3 regions of the Methylophilus sp. Leaf414 genome follow, and region 2 is predicted to be linked to each of the others. Evidence: predicted binding sites of a transcription regulator. Region 2 holds the regulator's gene; each other region holds the start of a gene.
What was found. Region 2 encodes sigma-54, which starts transcription at its own class of promoters, with help from an activator protein. Its sites were predicted from a motif close to TGGCACNNTTCCTGCT; they were not measured.
Positions count from the first base shown of each region.

Region 1: the regulator sigma-54 is predicted to act here: its motif matches at 2,974-2,989, upstream of ASG24_RS14915 (type II secretion system protein).
Region 3: the regulator sigma-54 is predicted to act here: its motif matches at 1,727-1,742, upstream of ASG24_RS09780 (nitrate regulatory protein).

Region 1 covers NZ_LMQQ01000006.1:59,813-64,466, reverse strand. Annotated here, with positions in the region: gene ASG24_RS14860 (DUF6701 domain-containing protein) at 1-114, opposite strand, end outside; gene ASG24_RS13815 (hypothetical protein) at 125-526, opposite strand; gene ASG24_RS13810 (type II secretion system protein) at 565-1,311, opposite strand; gene ASG24_RS13805 (prepilin-type N-terminal cleavage/methylation domain-containing protein) at 1,328-1,945, opposite strand; gene ASG24_RS13800 (Tfp pilus assembly protein FimT/FimU) at 1,970-2,446, opposite strand; gene ASG24_RS14915 (type II secretion system protein) at 2,453-2,899, opposite strand; gene ASG24_RS13790 (type II secretion system F family protein) at 3,119-4,333, opposite strand; gene ASG24_RS13785 (GspE/PulE family protein) at 4,339-4,654, opposite strand, start outside.
Region 2 covers NZ_LMQQ01000005.1:68,354-73,007, reverse strand. Annotated here, with positions in the region: gene lptC (LPS export ABC transporter periplasmic protein LptC) at 1-221, shown strand, start outside; gene lptA (lipopolysaccharide transport periplasmic protein LptA) at 276-896, shown strand; gene lptB (LPS export ABC transporter ATP-binding protein) at 908-1,654, shown strand; gene ASG24_RS12910 (RNA polymerase factor sigma-54) at 1,661-3,208, shown strand; gene tyrS (tyrosine--tRNA ligase) at 3,273-4,511, opposite strand; gene ASG24_RS12900 (anhydro-N-acetylmuramic acid kinase) at 4,641-4,654, shown strand, end outside.
Region 3 covers NZ_LMQQ01000004.1:152,146-156,799, reverse strand. Annotated here, with positions in the region: gene ASG24_RS09790 (efflux RND transporter permease subunit) at 1-169, shown strand, start outside; gene ASG24_RS09785 (efflux transporter outer membrane subunit) at 162-1,616, shown strand; gene ASG24_RS09780 (nitrate regulatory protein) at 1,756-3,024, shown strand; gene ASG24_RS09775 (CmpA/NrtA family ABC transporter substrate-binding protein) at 3,378-4,654, shown strand, end outside.

The DNA of each region.
Region 1 (4,654 bases), on a different contig from region 2:
GCCTGCACTGAGTCCACCGCCAGGGTTTAACCTTACTGTGGCGGCGTAAAGATGACTTGAGCATATCAGCCCAATCGCGATACAAAGAAATATTTTTTTGATGAATCCGCCCACTAGGTATTCCTTAATTACATTCCTCACCATTAGTAGAGTCTATACACCGGCTCAGCGTCATCGTTATCCTTCGTTCTATGTAGTCTTTCGCCCCAACCAAGCCAATCGATGCGGTTGATTGAACGGTATAAATACGAATGTCCTGAGTTCCTGCTTTGTCTTGCTCGACTGAATGGTTGCAAGTCAGCGCAACATTAAAACCGTTCACTGTAAAAGGTGTCGGTATTGCCGGGCACGCCTGCATGTTTGCTGGCGTCAATACCTGGTATGCCGCCCACTCTACCCCGGCTCGTGCCGCCAGATAGGCTTGCGCTCCTTGCACATCCTGGATAGTCCCTAAGTTGGCAAGCATTGCCAACCGCATGGCATAGCCTACCAATGCCGCCAGTATGACCAGTAGAAAGATTGCCATAGGCAACATAAAACCTTTTGCCCGATAAAAGATGGATTTCATGGCGAATTCACCACATTGATGAGGTTGACCAACCTTGCCACCCCTCCATTTTTTGAAAGCTCCAACTGGGCAGTCATCACACCTGTATGTTGCATCACGCCTTCACTATAGGTGAAACTGCATCCTGTGACATCACTCACCACCACACTGGCATTCGCTCCATTGAAATTGGCAGGGTGTGCTGAAGGAAGTGCAATATTGCTCACCATCAACAGACGCCGATTGGGAAGATCACACACATACGCTACAGCTCCATTGACGACGTAAAAACGGCCAGCCGGTGATGATAACGGGAAGGCGCTACCCGCAAACTGCATTAGTTTTAAATTGACATCGGGAGCTGCGTTGATAACGCGGAGCGTATCCCCATTGTAGACATCAGCACCTTGTATACCGAGGTTATAAATGACTAACTGATCGTTAACGGCCATAGAAGGCAGATCTCCAAGCACCCTCATGTTATTGGCGCCAAAGTCATCCTGCTTGTAGCGGCCGCCTGATTTGATGGGTACAAACTGAACAAAATCACCGGCGGGAGACACCCACACACTGTTAGGCAGAGCATTTCTGATATCGCGCGACATACGCCGCAATGAAATATCGGCACGGTCTGCCAGCTCGTAATAGGCTTCAGAGTTCACATAAGCCATGACCGAATGCCGAATAAACGTGGATGAGATACCGCCGATAATCGCGGTAACAGTAATGACCACCACTAGCTCCACCAAGGTAAAGCCGCGCATGAATGCACAAGATTTTTTAAACTCTTGGCGCATAGCGAACCTTGAAACCTGTTAGCTTGATTCTGGTATTGGAAGGACCAGTCACCGTAACGTCAACTCTTAGAACCGCATCCGCAGGTAGTCCCGCAAAAGGTGCGGCACCGCCCGCTTGCGCGATTACTACTGCAGCTGTGTACGCCGTCAAACCGGGAATGGAAACATTGCTGCCTATGCGGCAAATACTTGCACACCCGCCGCCGGGCATGGTGAAACCGCCATAATCGGCGACATTATCAAAAGGGTTAGTTGCACTGTACCTGCTCTCACCCGCAGGTGATGGGCCGTTAAGATTATTCTGCGGGGTTGTACAATTGCCGTAACCCACAGCGGTTGATGCATTCGGGTCATCAGGATCACAAAATGTGAAAGGCATTTGCTGGATTTCCTGCATCAGCGACTCGGCAATCGCAATCGCCTGTTTACGCGCCATGGGGTTAGCAGAGTGTCCACTCATCCAGGCTAACGCGCCTACCACACCTGCTATTGCCGTGGTCACAATCACAATAAACACCACCAGCTCCACTAGCGAAAATCCACGATTGGATTTTCGAGTCCGACTGTTTATATTTTTTATTTTTCGACTGATTTGGGACATAGTAATGTGCCAGCCAAAGCATGGTTAGCGTATGTAACCGGTGTCAGCTTCGATGTTTACTGTGAATGTTTGCGCATTATTTTTTTGATTGGTCACAACATAATTTGCTGCTACATTAGGTACAGCTTGACCTAACCCGTTAAACCCCAAACTATTGTTAGATGGATTCACACTGACATTTCTGGAAAGTGTCATCACATAAGGGCCATCTGTTTCGGGATTAATCACGGCCTGCGCCAGCGGACAGTTCGGGTCACTCACAAAACATAATTTGACGGTTTGAGGCTGTGCTGCGGTATCGGTAATTACAAACACTTGTCGTCGTTGCGCTATCGCAGTTTTTTGCGCATACCGTAATGTAGATGAAAGCAAACCCGCGTCTCCGCGGGTTTCAAAGATATCGCCATTCGCAAACCTTGGCGTAGCCACAGCTATCACAATGCCCGTTAAAGAGATGACTACAACCAACTCAACGAGCGTAAACCCATGAGTTTGCTTCATCCTTCATTAACCACCACATCTTGCTGCAGTTAAGTTTGCAGTACTTACCAATCCTGTAGCCTCTGTATATGTAACAGTACACTGTGTAAATGTACCCACTTGGAAAGTGGAAACCCCTGCTGCATGGGTAGGTGTACCAAACTGTGCATCCAGATTTTGCAACGCAGCAACAATACCAGCTGCATCCGCTGTTGGATAACCAGTTGCATTTACTGTTACGTTGTTTCCATCCATTGGTACGACCAGATTAGCAGTATTACTTCCGGCAGCTACCCAGGATGCGCGCGCCATATTTGCTGCTGAGCGCAGTGAAGCTGCAAGCCCGTTGCCCGCTGCGACTCGTGCATTTGATTGCACATTAACAAATCTTGGCAAAGCCGTCGCTGCCAAAATACCTAATACAGCAATCACCACAACCAATTCAACCAATGTAAAGCCAGCCTGTTTTTTCATTCCCAAGACTCCTAATCAAAAATTCCTGCCTTTATTGTCACAGTGACAGGTGCAAACTGCGTTAATTTTATGCCAGCAAAAAGTATGCCAGACAATTTTGGTCCAATATTTAAATAGCTCTAAACATCAGACATTTTTAAAACTATACTGAATAATGATACGATTTTTTTAATGAATAATTTCAATGATAAGAATTGAAAAACTGCTCATCCTTTTTAATTAGCCGCTTTTGAGCATGACAGAACTCATGTCCCAAATCGGCAAAAATACCCCTAAGGCCAAGACCAAGACCAGCGCACCTAAAAACATAATCATGATAGGCTCGATTTGCGCCCCCAGTGTTTTAACGTCATATTCCACGTCAGCTTGATACATATCCGCGATTTCTTGCATTAAATCATCCAGCGACCCAGACTCTTCACCAACAGCGATCATCTGCAATACCAGAGGATTAAATACGCCTGTTTGCGTTGCCGTCCTTAGAATAGTCTCGCCGCGCTCAATGCCGGCAGACATGCTAAGAATCTTGACCGAGATATAATCATTCTCAACGGTTTGAGAGACTAGGCGCAAAGCGGAAAGAATGGGTAATCCACTGCGTGTGGAAAGCGCAAAACTTCGCGCAAACCTGGCCATGGTGCCTTTAAAAATAATCTTTCCGGCGATGGGAATACGCATTTTGACTCTATCCCAATTCGAGCGGCCTGCGGCTGTACTGATATAGGACTTAAAAGTGTAGGCGGCACCAATAATCATACCAATCAACACAAACCAGTAATTGCGCATAAAACTGGAGAATGCGATCAGAATTTTGGTAATGAATGGTAGATCCGCATGCATACTGGCAAATACTTTTTCAAACTGCGGGATCACCATGATATTAATGACCACAATGGCAATCGCCATGGCGGTCATTACAAACATGGGGTAACGCAGAGCCGACTTGATTTGCCCGCGCATGAAGCGCTCGAATTCAATGTGCTCGGCTAACCTGGCAAAAATATTATCGAGATTACCGGTGGTTTCACCCACACGAATCATGCTGATATAAAAGTTATCGAATACTTTGGGATGCTCGGTCATTGCCATTGACAATTCACGACCTGCATCCAGACTTGTTCTTAGCTGGCCAACTACTTTAGCCAGTTTAGCGTTGCCTACAGAGCTCTGGATTCCGTTGAGCGCGCGCATGATAGGAATGCCCGCTTTAAGCAACGTGTACATCTGGCGGCTGAATAACATGACATCGAGGCTGGTGACTTTTTCTTCAAACAAATTGAAAGCTACCGCTACTGCTGCTTTTTGCTTGATTTCAATAGGTGTGATTTTTGAAAGGAGAAGTGCGCTACCTACAGCATCCAGATCGGCTGCTTCCTGCACCCCGGAAACCATCAACCCATCTTCGCTACGTCCTTTATATTCAAATATCGGCACAGGCTTTATCCTTCAAACTGGTTATCTACACGCATAATTTCGTCCAGTGTAGTTTTACCCTGCAGAGCAAGCTGTAAAGATTGATCTTTTAAGGTTTTACCTTTAAGTTTTTCGCGGGCTTTCTGGATAAAAATATTGGTATCCGGCATGTTGGCTGCCATCGCCAAATCATTCGTCATTTCCAGAAGCTCATACAAGCCGATACGACCAAGATAGCCAGTGCGATTACAGTGTTGGCAACCTTTGCCATGCTTGAACACCGATGGAATTTCTTCCTGGGGTAGCACCTGACGTAACCAGACGGCTTCATTTTCGGTCGGC
Region 2 (4,654 bases):
CGGATATTGCTTATACCGATTTGCCCGTCACTATCCATCAGAAACCAGCGACAGTGATTACCGGTACCGGTATGCGTTTTGATAAAAAATCGGAAACCATGCAATTATTTAACCGGGTGCATGTTCATTATGAGCGAGCGCCCGATGCAGCACCCACAAAGGCTGTGGTCAAGCCAGCTAAAAGCGGCACCAGCAAAAATACAAGTACTAAGAGTCGATGATTCTGGAGAGATGAGTTGAAAACGCGCACGCAATTATTTTATGTTACCTGCCTGATGCTGGGCACGCTATGCTCAGCTACCGGTTGGGCTGAGGAGTCAGATCGTGACCAGCCGATAGAGCTGGAAGCCGATACCGTCAGCGTCAACGATGCGAAAAAAATCAGCGTCTATACCGGTAATGTGATCCTGAACCAGGGTACTTTGCAAATCAAGGCCGACAAGATGATAGTACGTGAAGACCAGGATGGCTTCCAGCATAGCACTTGTACCGGCACTCCTAGCACGCCAACCACATTTAAACAGAAACGCACCGGCAAAAATGAGTGGATGCAAGGCAGTGGTCAGCGCATTGAATACAATGCCCGCATGGATAAAGTGCAACTGTATACCAATGCCTGGGTCAAACGTGGCGAAGACGTAGTGACGGGTGATTACATCAGTTATGACGCCAATGCCGAATATGCAGAAGTGATCGGTGGCACTAAAGCAAACCCGAATGGCACCGCCAACAGCCGCGTGAAAGCTACCATACAGCCAAAAAACAAAACAACCCCACCAGTGTTAGATAACAAATCTAATACCCAACAAGGGTTGCGGATGAATCGCTCGTTGCAGTTAAGGACTGAACCGGTACCCGATGCACCTGAAAACGGATCCAAGAAAGAATCACAGTAAAGACTGGCAATATGCAAACAACCGTTTCTCCAGACAACAGCCATTTGTGCGTCAGCCATTTAAAAAAAACCTATCAGGGCCGTACCGTCGTCAGAAACACCACGCTTGATTTGCACAGTGGTGAAGTGATCGGATTACTGGGTCCGAATGGTGCAGGCAAAACCACTAGCTTCTATATGATTGTTGGCCTGGTGGCATTGGATGACGGCCGTATCACCCTGGATGGTACCGATGTTAGCCACGCCCCCATGCATGAGCGTGCGCGTATGGGTCTGGCCTACCTGCCGCAGGAAGCCTCCATTTTTCGCAAGATGTCTGTGACCGATAATATTCTTTCGATACTGGAAACCCGTCCTTATACCGCTGAACAGCGTGAAGCCAAACTGGAATCATTGCTGGATCAGCTACATATCCAGCATATCCGCAATAGCCAGGCTGTCAGTTTGTCAGGGGGTGAGCGCCGCCGGGTTGAAATCGCGCGTTGCCTGGCAACTGACCCGAAGTTTATTCTGCTGGATGAGCCATTTGCCGGGATTGACCCGATTGCGGTGATCGAGATCCAGAAAATTATCCGTTACCTCAGCAGCCAGAATATAGGCATTTTAATCACAGATCATAACGTGCGTGAAACGCTGGATATATGCGACCGCGCTTATATCGTGAATGAAGGCGCCATCTTTGCCGCGGGTACGCCGGATGAAATCATCCAGAACGAAGGTGTACGTGAAGTATATCTGGGCAAAAACTTTAGGCTGTAATTTGTTATGAAGCAAAACCTGCAATTACGCATGTCGCAAAACCTGGCTCTGACGCCGCAGTTGCAGCAGTCTATCCGTCTGTTGCAATTGTCGACGCTGGAACTTAACCAGGAGCTGGAAGCCATCTTGCAGGAAAATCCTTTACTGGAAATGGCTGACAATGAAGAAGGCGAGTTTGAAGATAACACGCCCGAAGCACCGTTGCAGGCTCAGGCTGAAGTGGAAGATGCCAGTTCATTTGACGTTGCCATTCAACAGGATATTTCTTCGCCAGCCGATACTTTGCGTGAAGAATTACGGGATGACCTTAGCGGTAACGAAGGCGAATTACCCAACCTTAATGAAGAATTCACACCGCCGGAATTTGAAGATGATTATGGCGAATTTGGCAGTACCAGCAATTGGGACGAGGCAGGCCGCAACAATAATGACGATGAAGACGGCGATTTCTCCCGCCAGGATGCCAGCAGCATCAGCTTGCGTGAGCACCTCATAGACCAGATTCAGCTGGCGCATTTATCGCACCGTGATATGAGCCTGGTTAAACTGCTGCTCGACAGCATTAATGATGACGGCTATCTCGAACAGGATCTGCAGGAAGTCGTTGAAAACCTGCCGCTTGAACTTGAGGTAGATTTGCTCGAGCTGGAGACCGCACTCAAGCTGATCCAGAATCTTGATCCCATCGGCATAGGTGCACGCGATTTGCGTGAATGCCTGTTATTGCAACTTAATGCCTTGCCTGGGGATACGCCCTACCTGAAAACCGCCATTGCACTGGTCAAAGATCATCTGGCACTGCTTGCCAATAAAGATTTTGTGAAGCTGCGCAAACAATTGAGTTGCGATGAAACCTCACTCAAAGGCGCGCAACAGCTAATCCGCCAGCAAAACCCGAGGCCGGGTAGCGAATTTTCCAATTTCAGCCACGATCATTTTATCCAGCATGATGTGGTGGTCAAAAAGATTAAAGGTATTTGGGTAGCTACCCTGAATGATGGCGTGATCCCTAAATTGCGCATCAACCAGATGTATGCCGATATTCTTAAACGTAATCGTGAGAGTTCCGGCCAGTATCTGCAAAGCCAGATGCAAGAAGCCAAATGGATGATCAAGAATATCCAGCAACGATTCTCGACCATATTGCGCGTATCGCAAGCAATTGTGGATAGGCAGCGCAACTTTTTTGAGCACGGTGACATTGCCATGCGCCCGCTGGTATTACGTGAGATTGCCGAAGAACTCGAATTGCACGAAAGCACCATTTCCAGGGTAACTACGCATAAGTATATGCTCACACCACGCGGCGTTTATGAACTTAAATACTTCTTTGGCAGCTCAGTTGCGACAGATGCTGGTGGTTCCTGCTCGGCGACGGCGATCCGAGCACTGATCAAACAGATGGTCGCAGAAGAAAACGTCAAAAAACCATTGTCAGATAATCAGATTACCGACACCCTGGCACAACAGGGCATTGTGGTAGCGCGCCGGACCATTGCCAAATATCGTGAATCATTGAGCATTCCACCCGCCAATTTGCGTAAGTCACTTTAAAGCGTAATCTCTATATTCCAGAAAAAAGCCGCTAAAAAGCGGCCTTTTACTTTCAAGCAGTTAATTACTTAATGGTTATTTTGGCGAACTTGCGTTTGCCAACTTGGGCCACCACCACGCCTTTTTCCAATTGCTGATTTTTGTCTTCCACTTTTACGCTATCCAGTTTCACTCCACCTTGCTGAATGGCACGCATCGCTTCACTGGTGCTTTCTACCAGGCCAGCCAGTTTCAGTAACTGGCTGATACCAATACTCTCGCCTTCAATGGCCACTTCCACTTCCGGCACATCATCAGGGATGCCACCTTTGGCGCGCGTCTGGAAATCTGCCAGTGCTTTTTCTGCTGCTGCCTGTCCGTGGAATCGGGCTACGATTTCCTGCGCAAAACCTACCTTGATATTACGCGGGTTTTCGCCACCGGCAACTTGCGCTTTCCATTCGGCGATCGTTTCCAGTGAGGCAAAAGACAGTAAATCAATATAGCGCCACATCAGCGTGTCGGAGACAGACATGATTTTGGCAAAAATTAATTCGGGTGCCTCGCTGATACCAATATAGTTGCCCAGCGATTTGGACATTTTATTAACGCCATCAAGACCTTCCAGCAATGGCATCATCAGCACACACTGCTGCGCCATTCCCGCCTGCTTCTGCAACTCGCGACCCATCAGCAAATTAAATTTTTGATCGGTGCCGCCCAACTCCAGATCGGACTGCAAGGCGACAGAATCGTAGCCCTGCAACAACGGGTATAAAAACTCGTGAATCGCAATCGGCTGATTACCTTTGAAACGCTTGGAAAAATCATCACGCTCCAACATACGCGCCACAGTATGGCTGGCAGCCAGTTTAATCATGCCAGCTGCACCAAGCTCGCTCAACCATTTGGAGTTGAACACAATTTCGGTCTTAGCCGGATCCAGGATTTTGAATACTTGCTCTGAGTAAGTGTCCGCATTGATTTTGACCTGCTCTACTGTAAGCGGCGGGCGGGTAGTGCTTTTACCAGTAGGGTCACCTATCATGCCGGTGAAGTCACCAATCAGGAATAAGATCTGGTGACCAAGATCCTGCAACTGGCGCAATTTATTGATAAGTACCGTATGGCCTAAATGAAGATCAGGTGCGGTTGGGTCAAAACCTGCCTTGATGCGCAGTGGCTTGCCGGTTTTGAGCTTTTCAACCAACTCTTGCTCGATCAGCAATTCATCCGCACCGCGTTTGATAATAGCCAGTGCTTTGGCAATCGCGGGGGAAATTTCCGTGCTAATCGCCTCGACTGAAGGTTTTGAGTCTGTCATAAATACATTTCTGTCATGCTGTTAGCGAAGATACTTCTTAACAGCATGGTTTAAATTAAAGCGGCTATTTTAACGTAATCTGGTGCATTACTGTAGGCATATCCCGCGACGATGTTACTATGTGGGCCTATGATTTCACAGTC
Region 3 (4,654 bases), on a different contig from region 2:
CAGCCGCCAGGCGATTGGTACCGGCGTACTCGGCGGTATGCTGACGGCGACTTTCCTTGGTATATTTTTCGTGCCTTTATTTTATGTGTTGATACGTACTTTGTTCCCTTATCAGGTCGAAAGTGTTTCAGCCGAAGTATCACAGCACAGTAAGGCAGAACATGAGTAAGCTGCATGCCATGAGCCAATATTTTAAACAGGCTGCGTTAATCACGTGCTCACTATTACTGACTGCCTGCATCAACCTGGCGCCGTTTTTCAGCCCGCCTGAAGCACCGGTGCCTGCCACCTTTGGCACAGTCGACAATGATCAGAAAGCGCTGACCGAACTTGGCTGGCAATCGTTTATTACCGATAAACGTTTGCAGCAAGTGGTGGATCTTTCATTAAAAAATAACCGCGATTTGCGGGTGGCCTCGCTGAATATAGAAAAAGCCAGGGCGCAATATCAGGTACAGCGCGCAGATTTGTTTCCCACCGTAGCCGCAACCTTGTCAGAAACTGCCTCTAAAGGTCTTTCTAACGTTGGCAACAATGGCAATGTCTCTGCAGGCACTGTCGCCGCAAGTAATAATAACAGCGGGAACGTATCGCATGTTTACCGCGCCACGGTTGGTTTTAGTGCTTATGAACTGGACCTGTTTGGCCGTATCCGTAATCTAAATGCGCAGGCCTTGCAGACGTTTTATTCACAGGAGGAAAACCGCAAAAGTACGCAAATCAGCCTGGTCGCCGAAGTCGCCACAGCCTGGCTGACGCTGGCTGCCGATAAACGGCGGCTGGAAATCGCCCAGCAAACATTGAAAAGCCAGCAAAATACTTACGAGATCAACCAGAAAATGTTTGAGCTCGGCGTCGCCAACGCCCTGACCTTAAGGCAGTTGCAAACCAGTGTTGATAATGCGCGCGTCGCCGTCGCCACTTACAATATCCAGATCAAGCAGGATATCAACGCCCTCAACCTGCTGGCTGGCAGTATGGTGCCTTCAACCTTTTTGCCGGATAGCGCTCTTTCCAGCGTGGCACTTACTACAGCATTGCCGCGTGGCGTCACCTCCACGACTTTGCAGCAACGGCCTGATGTACGTGCAGCCGAACACTTGCTGGAAGGTGCCAACGCCAACATTGGCGCGCTGCGTGCTGCGTTCTTCCCAACCATCAGCCTGACCACCACCATCGGTACGGCCAGCACCGAGCTGGATGGCTTGTTTGGTCCGGGCTCCCGCATCTGGACTTTTGTGCCACAAATCAGCCTGCCAATTTTCAATGCCGGTCGTAACCGCTCTAACCTGGAAATTGGTGAAAAAAACCAGCAGATTCTGCTCGCGCAATATGAAAAAACCGTACAAACTGCTTTCAGGGAAGTGGCAGATGTACTGGTACAGCGCGAAGGTTTGCAGGCACAGCTGGAAGCACAACAGTCATTAAATGGCGCCGCCGCTGAAGCATTCAGACTGGCCGATGCCCGTTTTAAAAATGGCGTCGATAGTTACCTGGTCGTTCTCGATGCGCAAAGAACGCTTTATACTGCCGAGCAAACACTGGTGACTTTGCAGTTAAGCGATGCCGCCAGCCAACTGACCTTATACAAAGTATTGGGTGGTGGCTGGCATTAGTGGACTCCTGGTTCACGACTGCTTCGCTGCCGCGTCATCCGTATCAGGTTCCTCTTTCATTAAGCCTGCTTTAATTCCGTTTTATACAAAAATGAATGTGCATCGGGAACGTGCACATTTTTTGCTTAGGTTTTCAGTAATGAGTACAGATATTTCCCCCGAACAAACCATTATCCTGGCCAAAATCAGGCATATCGAAGAGCTTGAACGCCTGGATACCTGCATTCAATTTGTCGAAAGCATAGGCCAGATGGTGCACCAGATGCAGGCTGAACGTGGGGCAAGCTCCCTGTACCTGGCTTCTGCGGGCAAGCGCTTTGCTTCCGAACGCGCAGAGATCATCAGCAAAAATCTTGCGCTGGAAACACGCTTCAAACAGGCGTTAACGCAGCATCTTGATCAGAACGCACTGGCAGATGCTAAGCAGCTGACTTTAATTTCCTGGATACTGCTAGGCCTGGACCAGCAAACATCGTTGCGCCACCAGATCACCCTGCAAAAGATTTCTTTTACCGATTGCATTGAGTCATTCAGCCGCCTGATTGCCAGCCTGATTTCGCTCATTTTTGAAATCACGGATAGTTCGGTAAACAATAAGATTTCCACCTGTTTACTCACGCTGTACAACTTGATTCAAGGTAAGGAGTTTGCAGGCCAGGAACGCGCGGTCGGTTCTTATATCTTTGGTTCAGGTAGCTTGCAACTGCCGCACCAGCAAAAACTACTGGAACTGGTCGCCCAGCAAGAGCGGCATTTTGAATTATTCAGCCAACTGGGCGGTGATGAGTTAAGACAAGCCTGGACTGCATTGCAAGCAACCAGCCTGCACCGGCAGCACCTGAAATATCGTCATAAACTGACCTCCGCCCTGGACCAGCAGCCGCTGAAATCCAGTGATGCAGATATCTGGTTTGATTTATGCACGCAACTGCAAACTGAAATCTGGCAGATTCAATGCCAGTTAATCGAGAAAATGCATAGCATGCTGAAAGCGCTGGCACACCAGGCCAGGCACGATCTGGAACAAACGCAGGAATATTTAAATACGATTGCGGCCAAGCGCTCTTCAACCTTGGATAGCACGTTTTTCAACCTGGCAATCCCGGTGGAAAGTGCCTTGAATTTCCAGGCGCAAGACACAATCCAGACTTACCCGATCGCCTCGATGATCAGCCTGTTGCAGCAACAATCACAGCAGATCGCAGATATGGAAAGCGAGCTGGCGGATACCCGCAAAGCCCTGGTTGAACGCAAGCAGATTGAGCGTGCGAAAGGCTTGCTGATGAGTACACTGGGCATCAATGAAATGGAGGCTTACAAGTCTCTGCGCAGCATGGCGATGGAACAAAACCGCAAGGTGATTGATGTCGCCGAGAATATCCTCACCCTGCACAAAAACACCGGTTAATCACGCTTTCCTTGGTGCATCCGCACTTGTATGGTGCGATGCACATCGCTCACTTCTTTAAAGAATATTACAAAAAACCTAAATAGAACAAACACTTAAACCCAACACTATTTTTGGCATAACAATTGCTGAACAAGTTTTAAGTACTCAACTAACGGCGGTTGGATACGAGTAGAGTAAGTTGAAATTGCGAGCTTGATAAAAATCAGGCCACTCATCGTAAGCAGTTTTTAAAGATTGAGGACAAAGGCGTCCTGAGTGTAAACGAACCCTCGTTTGCACTCAGGACGCCTTTTTTCGTTTTACGTTTCCCAATTCATCATTATCCAGATTAATCATATCAAGGAGCAGCAATGAGCAGTTCAGATAAGAAAACAGTCATTCTTCCTGCGGCAGACAGTCAACCTGAGCAGGTAGATAACCAGCGCCGCCATTTCTTTATGCATACCCTAGCCGGTGCATTTGGAGCCGCCGCCATGATGAACATGGTGCCGTCTGCGATCCGCAGCCAGGCATGGGCAGCCGGTTCTGATGCACCTGAAATCACCGAAGTGAAAGTCGGCTTTATCCCACTGACAGACTGTGCGCCTATCGTAGTCGCCGCGCAAATGGGTTTTGATAAAAAATACGGCATCAAGATTGTGCCTTCGAAAGAAGCTTCCTGGGCTGGCGTGCGTGACAAGATGGTAAACGGTGAACTGCATGCTGCACATGTGTTGTACGGCCTGGTGTATGGCGTGCAAATGGGCATCGGTGGCCAGCAAAAAGACATGAATGTACTGATGACGCTCAACCATAATGGCCAGGGCATCACGCTTGCCAACCAGTTGAAAGAAAAAGGCGTGACCAGCGGCGGTACCCTGAAACGCCTGCTGGACAACGAAAACCGTGACTTCACGTTCGCACAGACTTTTCCGACCGGCACCCACGCCATGTGGCTGTATTACTGGCTGGCCAACTACGGTATCAACCCGATGAAAGACGTGAAAACCATCGTCGTGCCTCCACCACAAATGGTCGCCAATATGCGTATCGGCAATATGGATGGCTACTGTGTTGGCGAGCCGTGGAACGCACGTGCGATCTACGACAAGATCGGTTTTACCGTGGCGACCACCCAGGATATCTGGACCGATCATCCGGAAAAAGTATTGGGTACTACTGCAGACTTTGCTACGAAGAACCCGAATACTGCACTGGCATTGACCAAAGCAATCCTGGAAGCCTGCCGCTACATAGACGCCACCAAAAACCGCCCTGAAGTCGCCAAGCTGATTGCCGGTAAAGCCTATGTCAATGCGCCTGAAGAAGTGATTGAAGGCCGCTTCCTCGGCCATTACGACAATGGCATCGGCAAAAAATGGGAAGACCCTAACTACATGAAGTTCTTCAACGACGGCAAGGTCAACTTCCCTTACCTGTCTGACGGTATGTGGTTCCTGACACAGCACAAACGCTGGGGACTGCTGAAGTCTGACCCGGATTACTTGGGCGTGGCGAAGAAAGTGAACCGGATTGATATTTACACCGAAGCGGCGAAAGCGCTTGGCATTAACGTCCCCGCAGACCCAATGCGCAGCAGCAAGCTGATTGATGGCGTCGTCTGGGATGGTAAAGACCCGAAAGCCTA